DNA from 4 places in the Microbacterium sp. Se5.02b genome. Region 2 is predicted to be linked to each of the others. Evidence: predicted binding sites of a transcription regulator. Region 2 holds the regulator's gene; each other region holds the start of a gene.
The links. Region 2 encodes LexA, which represses DNA repair genes until DNA is damaged. Its sites were predicted from a motif close to TCGAACANNTGTTCGA; they were not measured.

Region 1 (4,236 bases), 840 kb from region 2:
CACCTCGATCTCGCGGCCGACCTGCTTCTGGTTCTCCTCCAGGGAGATCCGCTCCTGCAGGGCGATCAGGCGGTTGTAGCGCTCCTGGACGACCTCTTTCGGCACCTGGTCTTCCATCGTCGCGGCGGGTGTCCCCTCGCGGATGGAGTACTGGAACGTGAAGGCAGCAGAGAAGCGAGCCTGCTCGACGACCCGCATCGTGTCCTCGAAGTCCTCCTCCGTCTCGCCGGGGAACCCGACGATGATGTCGGTGGTGATCGCGGCATTCGGGATGCGGGCGCGAACCCGATCCAGGATGCCGAGGAACCGCTCGCTGCGGTAGGAGCGTCGCATCGCCTTGAGGATGCGGTCGCTGCCTGACTGCAACGGCATGTGCAGCTGCGGCATCACGCTCGGCGTCTCGGCCATGGCGTCGATCACATCGTCGGTGAAGGCTGCCGGGTGCGGGCTGGTGAAGCGGATGCGCTCCAGCCCGTCGATCTCGCCGGCCGCACGCAACAGTTTACCGAAGGCCTGACGGTCCCCGAACTCGACCCCGTAGGAGTTCACGTTCTGTCCGAGGAGCGTGACCTCGATCGCACCATCGTCCACGAGCAGGCGGATCTCGTTCAGGATGTCACCGGGACGACGGTCCTTCTCCTTGCCGCGCAGGCTCGGCACGATGCAGAACGTGCAGGTGTTGTTGCACCCGACGGAGATCGACACCCATCCGCTGTGGGCGGAGTCGCGCTTCGTCGGCAGCGTCGAAGGGAACACCTCGAGCGACTCGAGGATCTCGAGCTCCGCGTCGCCGTTGTGCCGCGCGCGCTCCAACAGACCAGGAAGTGAGCCCATGTTGTGCGTGCCGAAGACGACATCGACCCACGGAGCCTTGTCGAGCACGGCCTGCTTGTCCATCTGAGCGAGACAGCCGCCGACGGCGATCTGCATGCCCTCCTTGCGGCGCTTCACGGAAGCGAGGTGCCCGAGCGTGCCGTAGAGCTTGCCCGCCGCGTTGTCACGCACCGCACAGGTGTTGATGATCACCACGTCGGCTTCGGTGCCGTCGAGGGCTCGCACGTAGCCGGCGCTCTCCAGCGACCCGGAGAGTCGCTCGGAGTCGTGCACGTTCATCTGGCACCCGAAGGTGCGCACTTCATACGATCGCTGTCGCCCGTCGACGTCGACGGCCGCCGACGAGGCGCTGATGATCGTCGGTTCGCTGCGCGGAATAGTCATGATTGAACCATTGTACGAGCCGCTTCCGAGCACAGCTGCGACGTTCTCAGTCGGAATCGACGAACCGGACGCCGGAGGTCGACCCACCGAACGTCGCCTCCCGCAGCGCCGCCTTCGCCGCCTTCATCGCCACAGAACCGTTGTACCCGCGCCGCGACAACTGCCCCACCAGACGCCGAAGCGCGGTGTCGTGGTCGAGTCGGCTCAGCGAGCGCGCTTTTCCACGGGCGAAATCGAGCGCTCGCTCGTCGTCGTCGTCCGGCAGCTCGTCGAGCGCCCCGTCGATCACATCCCGAGGGATGCCACGTTGGGCGAGCGCGCGGGAAAGGGCCACTCTCCCCTGCCCCTTCCGTTCCACCCCCGACACCACCAGGACACCGGCGAGGGCCTCGTCGTCGAGGTAGCCTCGACGACAGAAATCGTCGATGACGTCGTCGACGATTCCCGATTCGAGTTCGAAACCGCGCAACACCTGCCGGGCCTCGGAGACGGACAGCGAACGGGCGCGCAACTTGCGCACGAGAGACTCCTCCGCCGCGACGCGGGCCTCGTCGACAGACTCCGCACCCCCATCGGCAGGCGCCGAATTTTGTCCGCTCAGCGCCCGAAGACGGGGAGCCTCGGTCGCCGTCGTGTGCGGCGAATCGGATCCGGGCCTGCGGGACGCTCCGCGCGCAGGATGACGGTCGCTGGGGCTGCCCCATCGAGCGCACCGGATCGCGGCCCTCCGATGGACGGGGAGTCCCACGTCGAACGCCAGAGCCCGGCGTCACCGACCTGAGGCCGCGTGACGTCCACAGCAGGCTCTTCATCGGCGTGAGGGCGCTCGGGCTTGTGCGCCGTCTTCCCTGACCGCCGCCGAAGAGCGGGATGATGGGGGCGATCCGCTCGGGATCGCCCCCACGAGCGTCGTTCATCAGGCCGGACGACGCTCTGCGAGCTCGTCGGCGGCCGCGGGCGCCGCGACCTGGGCACCGATGCCGAGCTTCTGCTTGATCTGCGTTTCGATAGCCAGTGCGATGTCTGGGTTGTTGAGCAGGAACGTGCGTGCGTTCTCCTTGCCCTGACCCAGCTGATCGCCGTCGTAGGTGTACCACGAGCCCGACTTCTTCACGATGGCGTGTTCGACACCGAAGTCGATCAGGCTGCCCTCGCGCGAGATTCCGACCCCGTAGAGGATGTCGAACTCGGCCTGCTTGAAAGGCGGAGCCATCTTGTTCTTGACGACCTTCACCCTGGTGCGGTTTCCGACGGCGTCGGTTCCATCCTTGAGCGTCTCGATACGACGGATGTCCATGCGGACGGAAGCGTAGAACTTGAGCGCCTTGCCACCCGCGGTGGTTTCGGGCGAGCCGAAGAACACGCCGATCTTCTCGCGGAGCTGGTTGATGAAGATCATCGTGGTGTTGGTCTGGTTCAGACCACCGGTCAGCTTTCGCAGTGCCTGCGACATGAGTCGGGCCTGCAGACCGACGTGCGAGTCACCCATCTCGCCCTCGATCTCGGCTCGCGGCACGAGCGCCGCGACGGAGTCGATCACGATGAGGTCGATCGCACCGGACCGGACGAGCATGTCGGCGATCTCGAGGGCCTGCTCACCTGTGTCGGGCTGCGACACGAGAAGTGCGTCGATGTCGACGCCGAGCTTCGCCGCGTAGTCGGGGTCGAGCGCGTGCTCGGCATCGATGAAGGCTGCGATGCCACCGGCGCGCTGCGCATTCGCGATCGCATGCAGGGTCAGGGTCGTCTTACCTGAGGACTCAGGCCCGTAGATCTCGACGATTCGGCCACGCGGGAGCCCTCCGACGCCGAGGGCGACATCGAGGGCGATGGAGCCGGTGGGGATGACGGCCACGGGGGCGCGCTCATCGCTGCCCAGCCGCATGACCGAGCCCTTTCCGAACTGGCGGTCGATCTGGGCGAGGGCGGTCTCGAGGGACTTCTCGCGGTCGGCGGGTGATGGCATGATGTGCTCCTTCTGCGCGCGTGGTGCCGCCTGTAGGCTGTCGCGGCGCTCCCGGCTGGGAGAAACTCTCCGACAAGGCGTATGGCTCTTCGGCTTGTTCTCCACCGTAGGAGGGGCCACCGACAACGACTCGGCGATCCCACCGGATGTGCAGATCGGCTTCTCTGAACCACTTGTGCAGAAGACTACGCTCGTTTCGAACACATCTTCGACGACACGCCGGAATTGGCACACCATGTCCCGTATGTTGCGGACACAGGGCGAGTCGGACTCAGCGCTTGCGCGGCTCCTGACGGCCTACGCCGTAGCGGCGGTCCGCGGGGACATCCATCTCGGCGCAGAGAGCGAGCCAGATCTCCCGGGGTGGGGTTCCGTCAGCGAGAGCCTCCACTGCGGTCCGGCCTCGGAGAGCCGTCAGCCCGAGGTCGTTCACGAGCGAAGTGGCTCGCGCCTGGAACTCGGTATCCACGGCGCGAAGGAACTCGCTACGACGCATCGGTTCCCCTGTGGGAGGTCAGTGCAGTGAAAGCTGCGGCTCGACCGAAGCGACGAGGTCGTCGGGAACGACGTCAGGGAACACCTGGATGCCCTCGAGGACGGAGATGCGGTCGCCGACCTCGCGCATGATCGTGGAGATGGGCACATCGAGCGCATCGGCAACCGACGCGAGGATCTCGCTCGACGCCTCTTTCTGACCTCGCTCGACCTCACTGAGGTAGCCGAGCGCAACCGAAGCCTTGCTTGCGACCTGCCGGAGCGTGCGCCCCTTCTGCAGGCGGAAGTCCCTCAGCACATCGCCGATTTCTTGTCGTACAAGAATCATCGGAACCTCCTCCCCAAGTGATCGATCGAGGTCTCCCCCGATGAGACAGCCAGTCTAGTACGCCTGGCATGCACAGAATCTACCCCTGCACTCTGTGGTTTGAATGTGAGCACACCTGAGATAACCCCAGCGACACCGACACTATTCCGCAAGGGTCTCGAGCACCTCGACGAGCGCAGCCTCTACCGCCTTCGCGCGTATCTCTTCACGATCGCCGTGGAAGAGGAAC
Region 2 (4,236 bases):
CCGGCCCTCCGAAGGCCTGCAGGATGTGCTGGAGCACCTCGTTCGATCCGTTGCCCGCCCAGATCTGGTCCGCGGAGAGGCCGTGCCCCAGATACTCGGCGAAGGCCTCCCGGAGTGCCGTGAACTCCCGGTCGGGGTACCGGTTGACCTCGTGGATCGCCACCGCGATGTCGTCGAGGATGTCGCTCGCGACGGCATCCGGGATCGGATGCGTGTTCTCGTTCACGTTCAACGCGATCGGGAGGGGCGCCTGCGGTGCACCGTAGGGCGTCAGACCGCGAAGATCATCACGAAGAGGAAGATCATTGAGGGAGAAGGTCACCCTCCCCATGTTAAGCGGCTGGTCGTGCGGATGACGAAACGTCGCGTCGCCTCCCGCGAGGCTTCAGTTCGTGTACTCCGCCGGGATCGCGAGCTCCTGGCCGACCTGGAGTCCACCGCTGCGCAGCAGGTTCATGCGGCTGATCTCGCCGATGACGTCTCGGGGGTCGGAGTTCGGAGCGACAGCGGTGGCGATCGACCAGAGGGTGTCTCCCGGCATGACCGTCACGGTCTCGACCGCGGCGACCGCCGTATCCGCCCCGGAGGCGGCGGCGCTGCCCCCGCTGAGTGCCGCGAACGCGATGCCGGCGGCCAGAGGAAGGGAGGCGAGAGCGAGCAGCACGCCACGTCCACGCGCCGTCAGTCGGAGTCGCGTGGCCGGTCGGGCCTGCGCCGGGATGACCGCTGCGGTGCTGAAGCTGATGCTGCTCATGTCGTGCTCCTTAGCCTGTCCCTCGGCCGGAGCCTCGGGGAAGTTGGCGTAGCGTTCGCATTCCCGACTCGGCCGGGAGCCGTGAATGCGAAGCTACGTACCGAAGATATCTTCGAGTTCGAACATCTGTCAAGTATTCTTCGAAACCACCTCCGCTTTTCGGGCGACACGCTCGAACAGATCTTCCAGATCGCGCCGATTCTCGGATACGGTTTCGACAAGAACACCCCACCACGGGCCTCCGACATTCGAAGAGCGACGTCGGATCACCGCACTTAAGGAGCACCATGAGCGAGAACTCGGCCCCCGAGTCGGAGGCACCGCGGACGCGCCGTCGCAAGAGCCTGAGCCCGAAGCAGATGGCGATCCTCGAGGTCATCCAGAACTCCATCGCGCACCACGGCTATCCGCCGAGCATGCGCGAGATCGGCGACGCCGTCGGCCTCAAGTCCCTCTCGAGCGTCACGCACCAGCTCGGGCAGCTCGAGTTGAGCGGCTACCTGCGCCGCGACCCCGGCAAGACGCGGGCCATGGAGGTCCTGATCGACCTCCCAGGGGCGAGCGGTGAGAACCCGGCCGATGTGGCGACTCCCGTCGGAGACGCCGCCCTCGTCCCCCTGGTCGGCCGGATCGCGGCCGGCGTGCCGATCACGGCGGACCAGCAGGTCGAGGAGATCTTCCCCCTCCCGCGCCAGCTCGTCGGCAAGGGAGACCTGTTCATGCTCAAGGTGTCGGGCGAGTCCATGATCGATGCCGCGATCTGCGACGGCGACTGGGTGGTCGTTCGGTCGCAGAACAATGCGGAGAACGGCGAGATCGTCGCCGCCATGCTCGACGGCGAGGCCACGGTCAAGGTGCTCCGCCGTCGCGACGGCCACACCTGGCTCCTCCCCCGCAACTCCTCCTTCGAACCGATCCTCGGCGACGAATCCGTGGTGCTGGGCAAGGTCGTGGCCGTGCTCCGCGCCGTCTGACGCTCCGCCGCTTCACGACGAAGGCCCTCCCGGAATCCGGGAGGGCCTTCGCGCGGTACGGGCGGATCAGGCCGTGACGTTCACGTCCTCACGCACGCGACGGGTCGCCTCAACGATGTTGCGCAGAGACGCGGTCGTCTCGTCGTATCCACGGGTCTTCAGGCCGCAGTCCGGGTTCACCCAGAGCTGACGGGTCGGGATCTCCTCGACCGCCCGGCGCAGGAGTGACTCGACCTCCTCGACAGTAGGCACCCGCGGCGAGTGGATGTCGTACACGCCGGGCCCGATGCCGTGGTCGAAGCCGACCTCCGCGATGTCGGCGACGACCTCCATCCGGCTGCGTGCCGCCTCGATCGAGGTCACGTCGGCATCCAGGGCGCGGATCGCATCGATCACGACGCCGAACTCGGAGTAACACAGGTGGGTGTGCACCTGTGTGCCGGCGGCAGCACCGCCCGTGGCGAGGCGGAACGATGCCACCGACCAGTCGAGGTACGCCGGCTGGTCTGCCTTCTTCAGGGGCAGGAGCTCGCGCAACGCGGGCTCGTCGACCTGGATGATCGCGATGCCGGCCCTCTCGAGATCGGTGATCTCGTCGCGCAGCGCCAAGGCCACCTGGTTCGCGGTCTCGCCCAGCGGCTGGTCATCGCGCACGAACGACCACGCGAGGATCGTCACGGGTCCCGTGAGCATGCCCTTCATGTGCTTCGTCGTCAACGACTGCGCATAGGTCGACCAGTCGACCGTGATCGGCGCCGGCCGCGAGACGTCGCCCCACAGGATGGAGGGACGCGTGGCACGGGAGCCGTAGGACTGCACCCAGCCGTTCTCCGTGACTGCGAAACCGTCGAGGTTCTCGGCGAAGTACTGCACCATGTCGTTGCGCTCGGGCTCGCCGTGCACCAGCACGTCGAGACCGAGGTCCTCCTGCAGCGAGACGACACTGGCGACCTCGCGGCGCAGGAAGTCGTCATAGTCCTCTGCCGGGATCTCCCCCGCGTGAAGCGCGCGCGGGCCCGACGGATGTCGCCGGTCTGCGGGAACGAGCCGATCGTCGTCAGGGGCAGCGCGGGAAGACCCAGCGCCTCCTGCGCGACCTCGCGCTCCTCGTACGAGACGCGGGAGAAGTCAGCTTCCCCCAGCGCGCGCTGACGCACGGCACCGTCACGGACGCCAGGGGCGGTGAGGCGGTCCGCGAGTGCTGCGGACGCCGCATCGAGCTCTGCGGCGATCGCGCCTCGTCCCGCCACGAGGCCACGGGCGAGAACACCGACCTGCTCGACCTTCTGATCGGCGAAGGCCAGCCAGGAGACCAATCGGGCGTCGAGCTGCGACTCGTCCGCGACATCGTGGGGCACGTGCAGCAGCGAGGTCGATGTGGCTGCCGCGACGGGCGCACCGAGCGCGCGGAGTTCTTCGAGCGCACCGAAGGCCTTCGCGAGGTCACCGCGCCAGATGTTGTGTCCGTCGACGACGCCGCCGACGAGGGTCTTGCCCTCGAGGCCGGCCGCCGCGGCGGGAACGCCCCCGCGCACGAGGTCGACGGCGATGGCTTCGACCGGCGCTGCCGCGAGCACCGGGAACACCGCGCCGAGCTCGGCGTACGGAGCGGCGACCAGGATCGACGGGCGATCGCTCGCACCGCCGAGCACAGCCAGCGCTCGCGCGGCCGCCTCCGACAGCTGCGCGACGTCCGCGGGAAGGGACTCGCTCACGAGCGCCGGCTCGTCCAGCTGCACCCACTCCGCGCCTGCGGCGCGGAGCTTCGCGAGCAGTTCGACGTACACGGGGAGCACATCCTCGAGACGCGAGAGCGGGTCGAAGCCCTCCGGGGCATCGTCGGACGCCTTCGCGAGCGCGAGCAGCGTCACCGGACCGACGACCACCGGGCGGGTCACGAAGCCGGCGGCGATGCCCTCGGCGACCTCCCCGACAAGCCGTTCGCTGGAGAGCGAGAACACGGTCTCCGGACCGATCTCGGGCACCAGGTAGTGGTAGTTCGAGTCGAACCACTTCGTCATCTCGAGCGGCGCGCGGTCCCCCTCGCCGCGGGCGATCGTGAAGTACGCGGCGAGACCGACGGTGCCGTCTGCAGCACGCAGGCTCTCGAAGCGCGCAGGGATCGCGCCGACGGTGACGGCGGCGTCGAGCACCTGGTCGTAGTACGAGAACGACTCCGGGATGGCCGAGTCGTCGCGTCCGAGCCCGAGGGCAGCGAGACGGTCGCGTGTCGCCGCACGCAGCTCGGCGGAGGTGCGCTCCAACTCCTGCTCGTCGATGCGACCCGCCCAGAACGCCTCGACGGCCTTCTTGAGCTCGCGGCGACGGCCGATACGGGGTAACCGAGGACGGTGCCCTCAGGGAATGCGGTCATGGTGTTTCCTTTCGGCGGGGCTCAGTGGCGCAGAGCCGGGAGGATGCCGGCTTCTGCGAGGACGGTGAGGACGGTCTCGTGCTGGTTGAACGCGTAGAGATGCACGCCCGGCGCGCCTCCGGCCACGACGTCGC
Region 3 (4,236 bases), 2.0 Mb from region 2:
GCCGGCGGTCTGCTGCTCGCGCCGGCGAACTGGCTGTCGACGGTCCTGTTCCCCGGTCTTCCCTTCGTCAGCGTCGGGCTCGCCGGCCTCTGGCTGCTGCCCTCGGTCATCGCCCTCCGCCTGCTGCGTCGGCCGCTGGTCGGACTTCTCGTCGGCCTGCTGGCGGGATTGGTGATCGTGCCGTTCTCGGGCTATGGCTTCGGCAGCGTCGCGACGAATCTGTGGTGGGCGGCCTTCACCGAGCTGCCGTTCCTCTTCGTGCTGTGGCGGTACTGGGGCACCTGGCTGCACTACGCGGGGGCGGTGATCGTCGGTGTCGTCTATCCGGCTCTCGCCTGGGCTTCTTTCGATCTCGGTTCCTTTCCGCTCGGCATCCAGGTGCTGTTCTTCGCGATCACTCTGGCCAGCTGCGTCGGCGCCACCGCACTCGGCATCCTCATCGCCGACCGGCTCCGTAAGGCAGGCGTCGGCCGCCGCTGAGTCCCGCGACCGTCAGACGACGGGTCAGTCCTGTCTCCAGCGAGGTTCTCCATCGAGGCTCTGCGGCGAGGTTCGACGGCGGCGCAGTTCTGCAGCCTTGCGGTCAGACAGCCGTGCGGTCAGGCCGCCGCACGGCCAGACGGCCTTGCGGTCAGACGGCCATGCGGTCAGGCCGCGATGTGGCCATGCGGTCAGGCCGCGATGTCGAAGCGTGCGCGTCCGCCGAGCCGTGGTCGTCGCGCGGGATCGACGTAGCCCGGGGAATGAACCACACCCGCGGCCCTTCGATGCGGATCTGCCATCCGTTGTCGTGGATGCGATGGTGACAGGTCTCGCACAGCAGCACGCCGTTCGACAGGTCGGTCGGCCCGCGGTCGCGCTTCCACCACCGGATGTGATGCGCCTTCGTCATCTCCGGCGGCAACCCGCACATCGCGCACCCGCCATCCCGCTCGACCAGTGCGAGGCGTTGCGCGCGGGTGAACAGTCGTCTCTCCCGGCCCCAGTCGAGGATCTCGCTCGCCCCGTCCAACACGCACGGGATGACTCCCCCACCCGCGGCCATCCGCCGCGCGGCTCCGATACTGACCGGATGGTCCAGACCGTCGAGGGCTGCCGACCCCGACCCGGACTCGAGGTCTTCGAGGCTCATCCGCACCACGACGGTCGCCCCGGCGAGCGGGACCTTCCGGTCGCAGTCGAGCACATGGGCGCAGAACACGGAGAGCGCGTCGACCTGGATCATCGGCACCGTGCGCCGATCGGCATCCGGGGCCGCACTGTCGGGCGCATCCTGCCGTGCGGCGAACACGGCGGTCACGTACCCGCGGATCGCGGTCACCACGGGAGCCGCGGTCTCGACATCGAGGACGGCGTTCAGATGCACCATCCCGTCTCGCTCGAACACCGTCAACGACCGCTTCGCGCGCCGCTCCTCCTCTTTCGGCTCGACGCCGTCGGGGTCGAGCCATGCCTCAGCCCGCACCGCGAGCCTGCGCACCTCATCGAGCGCCAGCCCCCGCGCTTTCTCGACCAGCATCCGCTCCGCCTCGGCCACCCTGACGGCCCCCGCGACCACCCGACACCGATCCAGCACGGCGATGACCACACTCGCGACCTGGGCGCTCAACACACCGGAGGTCAACGCGTCGCGCACGACCGGATACCTCGCGGGCAGCCGCTCTCCCCGCAGGTCGGTGCGTGGGGCGGTCGCCTCCCCCACCTTCACCAACCGCACCGCATCCCCGGTCGAGACCCCCGTCGTCGCGGCGATCAGTCTCGCCGGGGACCGGAAGCCCTGCTGCTTCGCCAGGCTGTCCGCCCCCAGTTCCGGACGCGACTCCCGCGAGATCCCCGCGGCCACATCGGTATGCACCGCATCCAGCCGCCGCTGCAGCACCCCGAGCGCCGCGCCGACCTCGATCAACTGCGGGCGGGACAGATCGCCCGCGCCCGCAGCATCTGCCCACGCCGCGTCGAGATGAGCCATCGCCTCGTGCAACCCGGTCAGTGTGGACATGCTCTCACTCTACCGAGATGACATGTTACATTCGAATTTCTGTACTAATGGATGCCAGAATTCCGCGAGATGATGCCGCGGGCCCGCGGCCACCCATCCTCCACAAAGCGTCGAGATTCGAATATATCCACCGCTCCCGAACGGGTAGATGAGACCTCCGCGCGCTCTCGGCGACCCCTACTTCACGCTCCCCTGCGTCAGCCCACCCACCAACCACCTCTGGAGGAAGAGCGCCAGCAGGTAGATCGGGATCAGTCCCGAGAGGCTTGCGGCGGCCATCTGCCCGAACATGACCTCGCGACCGCCCTGCATGAGGGCGATGCCCACCGGGAGCGTCTGCGAGTCGATGCTCTGCGTCAGCAGCAACGGGATCAGGAAGTCGTTGTACGCGAGGATGAAGACGATGATCGAGACGGCGACGATGCCGGGCGCTGTGAGCGGCAGGATCACCGACCAGAGCGTGCGCAGCGGTCCGCATCCGTCGATCTGAGCCGCCTCATCGACCTCGAACGGGATCGCGCGGAAGAAGCCGTCCAGCAGCCAGACGGCCACCGGAGTGAGCAGCAGTCCCTCGACGATCCCGAGCCCCATCACCGAGTCCATGAGACCCGCCGATCTGACCAGCACGAACAGCGGGATGATCGCCACGACCGGCGGCGCGACATAGGCCGAGACGATCAACCCGAGGATCTGCTTGCCGCCGGCACGGAGTCGAGCCATGGCGTAGTTTGCGGGGATCGACACCAGCAGCGCGACGAGCACGGCCACGATGGCGGCTCCGAACGAGTTGCGGAGATAGGTGAGGATCGGCCAGTTGTCGAACGCGGCCACCCAGTTCTCGAAGGCGAGACGCGAGGGGAGGATCCTCGTCGACAGGATGTCGTCGGGGCTCTTGAACGACATCCCGACCATGTACAGCACGGGCAGCAGGGCGAGCGTGATCGCGACGACGATCACGACCCATTTCACGGCGGTCACGACCGCGGACGGACGCCCAGGGCGCGAGGTGCTGGACGTGCGGACCTTGGAGCGGCGCCGACGACGCGCGGCAGGCACGACGAGGGTCTCGGTCGCCCTCTCCTCGGTGCGATGATCGGATGCGCGGAGCGTGAGCGACATGATCAGCCCTCCTTGTGCAGACGTTGCCGCACGGCGTTGAGCGGCAGGATGACGATGGTGACCAGCACGAGGAAGGCGATAGTCTGCGCGGCCGCGGCCCCCACGTCGAAGGTCTGCAGGCCGGTGCGGTAGATCTCGTAGCTGCTGACCGTGGTGTCGAAGCCCGGTCCTCCGCTGGTCATGATGAAGACGAGGTCGAACACCTTGAACGAGACGACGAGCTTCAGCAGCAGCACCGTGATCAGGCTCGGCATCACCAGCGGGAACGTGATCCGCCAGAACGTCTGCCAGACACCGGCGCCGTCGACCTGCGAGGCCTCGTACACCTCGGTCGGGAGCGTCTGCAGCGCCGCGAACACGAGCAGGACGCAGAACGGGGTCCACTGCCACGCGTCCACCACGATGACCGAGATCATCGCGGCAGGACTCGATCCGAGGAAGAGGAACGGCTCGGATCCCGGCGCGAACGACTGACCGATGTTGTTGAGCAGACCCCCGGTCGGGGCCAGCATGAGCTTCCAGATGACGCCCGCCATGACCGGCGGGGTCATCAGCGGCAGCAGGAGCAGCACCCGGATGATGCGCCCGCCCTTGACCGCCGCATCGAGCGAGAGGGCGACGGCGAGCCCGGCGACCAGCGCGATGAGTGCCGACGGGATGGCGAACAGGAGCGACCTGCCGAGGGACGGGAGGGTGATCCCGTCCCCCAGCATGGCCGCGAAGTTGTCGAACCCGACCCATTCGGAGAAGGGCCGCCCCAGCGACGACTCCGAGAAGGAGGCGGCGATGATGTACGCGAGCGGATAGATCGCGATGATGACGATCGCGATGACGGCGGGCGCGAGCAGGGCTCGGCCTGTCCACGACGCGCGTCGGGCGACGCGCCGGGTGGCGACGTGCTGCGACATGAGCGGTCCTTTCGGGTTCGACGCGGGTCAGCCGGCCAGGGACTGCCAGGAGTCCCAGGTCTGCTGCATCGCCTGTTCGGCGCTGAGGCTGCCCTGCAGCATGAGCGCGAGGTTGTCGCTCAGCGACTGGATCATCTCCGGCGCCTGCGGCGAGGTCGGCCAGGACTGCGCATTCGGCAGCACCTGGGCGGCGACGGCCGACACCTCGGG
Region 4 (4,236 bases), 1.4 Mb from region 2:
GATGACCTCGTTCTTCGCGTAGTCGGGCTCCGGGTTGAACCACTGCACGCTGGTCACCTGGCGGGCGACCGTGGCGACGTCGTTGCCGTCCATCGCGAGGAACGAGATGAACATGGGGTAGTTCGGTGCGTTCAGCTGGTAGTCGGGCATCTGCATGTTGTCCCAGGTGACCTTCACGCCGAGCTCGGTGAGCGCCTGCTCGGCCGAGGGCTTCCACATCTCGAAGATGGGCGACATGGGCATCGAGATGGCGAACCCGTCGGGGTATCCGGCGTCGGCCAGCAGTTGCTTGGCCTTGTCCATGTTGTAGGCGTAGGTCTCGTTGAGCGCCGGGTCGTTGATCGGCCCGCCGTCGGGGAACACCTGGTTGGTCGCGACGCCGGCTCCGCTGCCGACGGCGGCGAGGATGGCCGCTCCGTCGAAGGCGTAGTTCAGCGCCTGGCGCACCTCGAGCTTGCCGAGCGGCTCGCTCTTGACGCCGGTGTGGTCGGTGATGACCAGGCCCGCCCAGCCGGACACGCGCTCGGCCGTGTTCCAGCCCTGCTGCTTCGCCTGCTCCAGGTTGGCGACATCGCCGTACTGCACGTTGATCTGACCGCTCAACATGGCGTTGTGGCGCGCGGTGGCGTCGGTGATCGGGAAGATCGCCAGTTCGGAGAACGGATAGGCCTCGGCGTCCCAGTGGTCGGCTGCCTTGGTGAAGTGGTACTCGGCGCCGGCGACGCTCGTCGTGCTGTCGAGGACGTAGGGTCCGGAGCCGATCGGCTCACTCCCGAGTGTGCCGGCTTCGATGGCGGCCGGGGAGGCGACGTAGCTGCGGCCGAGGCCCATGAAGTAGAGGATCGTGTCGTCGCGCTGCGTGAGGACGATGCGGACCGTGTCGTCGTCGACCTTGTCGAAGGCGGAGACGTTGACGTAGGCCTCACCCGAGCGGGCGCCGGCCTTGAGGTATTCGAGGCTCGCGATCACGGCGTCGACATCGACCGGGGTGCCGTCGCTGAACACGGCGTCGGTGCGGATGTCGAGGTCGATGCTGAGGTCGTCGTCGGCGACGGTCCACTCGGTGGCGAGCGACGGGATCGGATCGCCGTCTTCGTCGAGGGCGATCAACGCGTCGTACACGGCCGACAGGTACGGCCCGTCGAAGCCGATGTCGGCCAGCGACGGGTCCCACGACGTGACGTCGAGGAAGTTGCCGATGTTGAGGGCGTCGGGGCTCTCGACACCGCTGCCGTCGGACGGCGAGGGTGTGGCGCCGCCGCTGCAGCTGGTGAGCGCGAGCGTCGCGGCGACGGCCGCGGCGAGCGCGAGGGGCATTCGTTTCATGGTTCCTTCTCTCGGGTGCAGGGGGTGGTGAAGAAGGTTCGACGTGCCGCTTGACCGGAGGCCGGATCGACGTCACTTCGATGTGTCGTGGTGGTTAGTCTACATGCGTGGAAAAAGAGCGCAAGAGCGTTTCTCGTCCGCGAGGCGCCGACTCATGCCTCGGGGTGCACCGGGCTTGTCCGAGCGCGCAGGCATAGCGGCGCCAGCGGACGTCAGCGCTCAGCCGACGCGCTCAAGCGGCGCACTCACACAGCGCAGCGCAGCCACGCGGCGCACTCACGCGGCGATGTCGAAGCGCGCTCTGCCGCCCAGGCGCGGGACGCGCGCAGAGTCGACCGCAGCGGGCGGCACGAACCACACCCTCCCGCACCCGCCACCGCCGTCGACCCGGATCTCCCATCCGTTGTCATGGATGCGGTGGTGACACGTCTCGCACAGCAGCACCCCGTTCGACAGGTCGGTCGGCCCGCGGTCGCGCTTCCACCACCGGATGTGATGCGCCTTCGTCATCTCCGGCGGCAACCCGCACATCGCGCACCCACCATCCCGCTCCACCAACGCCAACCGCTGCGACCGCGTGAACAGGCGCTTCTCACGCCCCCAGTCGAGCACTTCGCTCGCAGCGCCGAGCACGCACGGGATGACTCCCCACCCGCGGCCATCCGCCGCGCAGCGCCGATACTGACCGGATGGTCCAGACCGTCGAGGGCTGCCGACCCCGACCCGGACTCGAGGTCTTCGAGGCTCATCCGCACCACGACGGTCGCACCCGCCAGCGGCACCTTGGCTTCACATCCGAGCACGTGCGCGGCGAACACGGCGAGCGCGTCGGCCTGGATCATCGGCACCGTGCGACGGTCGGCATCGCACGAATCGGGCGCGGCAGCATCCTTCCGCGCAGCGAACGCGGCGGTCACGTACCCGCGGATCGCGGTCACCACGGGAGCCGCGGTCTCGACGTCGAGGACCGCGTTCAGATGCACCATCCCGTCGCGCTCGTGGACGGTCAATGATCGACGGGAGCGCTGCTCCTCGAGGCGCGGCTCCACCCCGTCCGGGTCCAACCATGCCTCCGCCCGCACGATCAGCTTCCGCACGTCGTCGAGCGCGAGTCCGATTGCCTCCTCGACCAGCAGCCGCTCCGCCTCGGCGACACGCACCGCCCCGGCCGCCACCCGACACCGGTCCAGAAGAGCGACGATCAAGGCCGCCACCTGCGCGCTCAGCATGCCGGCGCCGAGCGCCTCCCGCACGGCCGGATACCTCGCCGGGAGGGGCGCACCGAGGAGATCGGCCCGCGGTGCGACCGCTTCTCCCACCTTCACGAGCCGAGTCGCATCACCGCGTGACACGCCGACCGTCGCCGCGATCATCGTCGCCGGATTGCGGAACCCCTGCTGCTTCGCGAGGCTCTCGGCGCCCAGCTCCGGACGGGACTCGCGAGAGATACACGCGGCCACCTCGATGTGCACCGCATCCAGCCGCCTCTGCAACACCCCGATGGATGCGCTCACGGCGATCAGCTGCTGCCGGGACAGCTCGCCGGACGCATCGGCGTCTGCCCACGCCTCATCGAGGCGGGACATCGCCTCATGCAACGCGGCCAACTTCGACATGACTCGATTCTACCGGGAATCCCGCACACTTTCGAAGATCTGTTCGAGTCATTCCGGCATGCCGCCATGCCTCGAACCTCGAACCGAAACGGACTGTCCAACCTCGACGACACGGCCCGTTCACCGGCAACAGAGACGATCGAACGCCCGCCTCGCACATGCCCGCCTTCCTCGCCCACACGCCTACACGCCCACACGCCCACTCACCTCCTCGCCCACACGCCCACCTCGCCCACACGCCAACACGCCCTCCTCGCCCACTCGCCCGCACACCCACTCGCCGATGAGGGAATCCCCCACCTCCGCTCCACGTTCTCCCTCCTCGGACCCCTCCACGAAAGGCCCGTGATGACCGACCACCCGCGCCCCTCCGCCTGGCCGCCCCTCTTGATCGCGATCGCGCTGGAGGTCACGGCGACGCTCTCGTTGCGCGCGGCCGAGGGGTTCACGCATCCGCTGTGGTTGATCGTCGTCGCGGTCGGCTACACGGGCTCGCTGTGGCTGCTGTCGGTCGTGCTCGACCGCGGCATGGCCGTCGGCGTGGCCTACGGGATCTGGTCGGCGGTCGGCGTCGTGCTCACGGCGGTGTTCGGCACCATGCTGTTCGGCGAGGTCCTCGGCCCCGTGCAGCTGATCGGCGTCGGCGTCATCGTGGTCGGCGTGCTGCTGGTCGAGCTCGGGTCGCATGCGCGCGAGTCGACGGAGGCCGCGTCATGATCTGGCTGCTGCTGGCCCTCGCGATCGGCAGCGAGGTCACCGCGACCCTGAGCCTGCGCGCGTCCGAAGGACTCCGGCGCAAACGCTGGATCCCCGTGATCGTCGTCGGATACCTCGCGGCCTTCACGCTGCTCGGCACGATTCTCGCGCTGGGGATGCCGGTGGGTGTCGCCTACGGCATCTGGGCAGCCGCGGGCGTCGCGCTGACTGCGGTCCTGGGCCGCGTGATCTTCAAGGACCACTTCTCCCTCATGATGGCGATCGGCGTCGCGCTCATCGCGGCCGGCGTGGCGATGATCGAGTTCGGCGGCGCGCACTAGTCGCGCACGTCGAACCGATGCGCAGGATCGGGTCTCGGCCCGCGCTCCTCACCAGACGCCGTCGGCGCGCACCTCCCGATCGACCCGGCATGCGGCGAGCGCATCGCGCACCTCGGCTCCGTGATCGCGGGCGAGGGCGAGAGCCGCGTGGTTCTGCTCCAGCTGCGAGAGTCGAGAGGCGCCGAACAGCACGTTCGCCGTCGCGGGGTTGGTGAGGCAGAAGGCGATGCCGAGCGCGGCCGGTGTCACCCCGAACT

Region 1: a site for LexA is predicted at 3,381-3,396, ahead of recA (recombinase RecA). Genes of this name have one in related genera too.
Region 3: a site for LexA is predicted at 2,031-2,046, ahead of K1X59_RS02915 (HNH endonuclease signature motif containing protein). Genes of this name have one in related genera too.
Region 4: a site for LexA is predicted at 2,974-2,989, ahead of K1X59_RS06525 (13E12 repeat family protein). Genes of this name have one in related genera too.

The regions. Positions count from the first base shown of each region.
Region 1 is NZ_CP080491.1:1,812,490-1,816,725, reverse strand. It holds gene miaB (tRNA (N6-isopentenyl adenosine(37)-C2)-methylthiotransferase MiaB) at 1-1,218, opposite strand, end outside; gene K1X59_RS08960 (regulatory protein RecX) at 1,265-1,738, opposite strand; gene recA (recombinase RecA) at 2,135-3,184, opposite strand; gene K1X59_RS08950 (DUF3046 domain-containing protein) at 3,456-3,680, opposite strand; gene K1X59_RS08945 (helix-turn-helix domain-containing protein) at 3,699-4,007, opposite strand; gene K1X59_RS08940 (CinA family protein) at 4,149-4,236, opposite strand, start outside.
Region 2 is NZ_CP080491.1:2,651,440-2,655,675, forward strand. It holds partial or broken gene K1X59_RS13120 (histidinol-phosphate transaminase) at 1-331, opposite strand, end outside; gene K1X59_RS13125 (LysM peptidoglycan-binding domain-containing protein) at 386-754, opposite strand; gene lexA (transcriptional repressor LexA) at 1,042-1,728, shown strand; partial or broken gene metE (5-methyltetrahydropteroyltriglutamate--homocysteine S-methyltransferase) at 1,795-4,102, opposite strand; gene K1X59_RS13140 (methylenetetrahydrofolate reductase) at 4,124-4,236, opposite strand, start outside.
Region 3 is NZ_CP080491.1:578,350-582,585, reverse strand. It holds gene K1X59_RS02920 (ECF transporter S component) at 1-480, shown strand, start outside; gene K1X59_RS02915 (HNH endonuclease signature motif containing protein) at 632-1,999, opposite strand; gene K1X59_RS02910 (carbohydrate ABC transporter permease) at 2,177-3,118, opposite strand; gene K1X59_RS02905 (carbohydrate ABC transporter permease) at 3,121-4,026, opposite strand; gene K1X59_RS02900 (ABC transporter substrate-binding protein) at 4,054-4,236, opposite strand, start outside.
Region 4 is NZ_CP080491.1:1,299,507-1,303,742, reverse strand. It holds gene K1X59_RS06530 (ABC transporter substrate-binding protein) at 1-1,326, opposite strand, end outside; gene K1X59_RS21050 (HNH endonuclease) at 1,603-1,836, opposite strand; gene K1X59_RS06525 (13E12 repeat family protein) at 1,833-2,942, opposite strand; gene K1X59_RS06520 (multidrug efflux SMR transporter) at 3,291-3,659, shown strand; gene K1X59_RS06515 (multidrug efflux SMR transporter) at 3,656-3,979, shown strand; gene K1X59_RS06510 (aldo/keto reductase) at 3,933-4,236, opposite strand, start outside.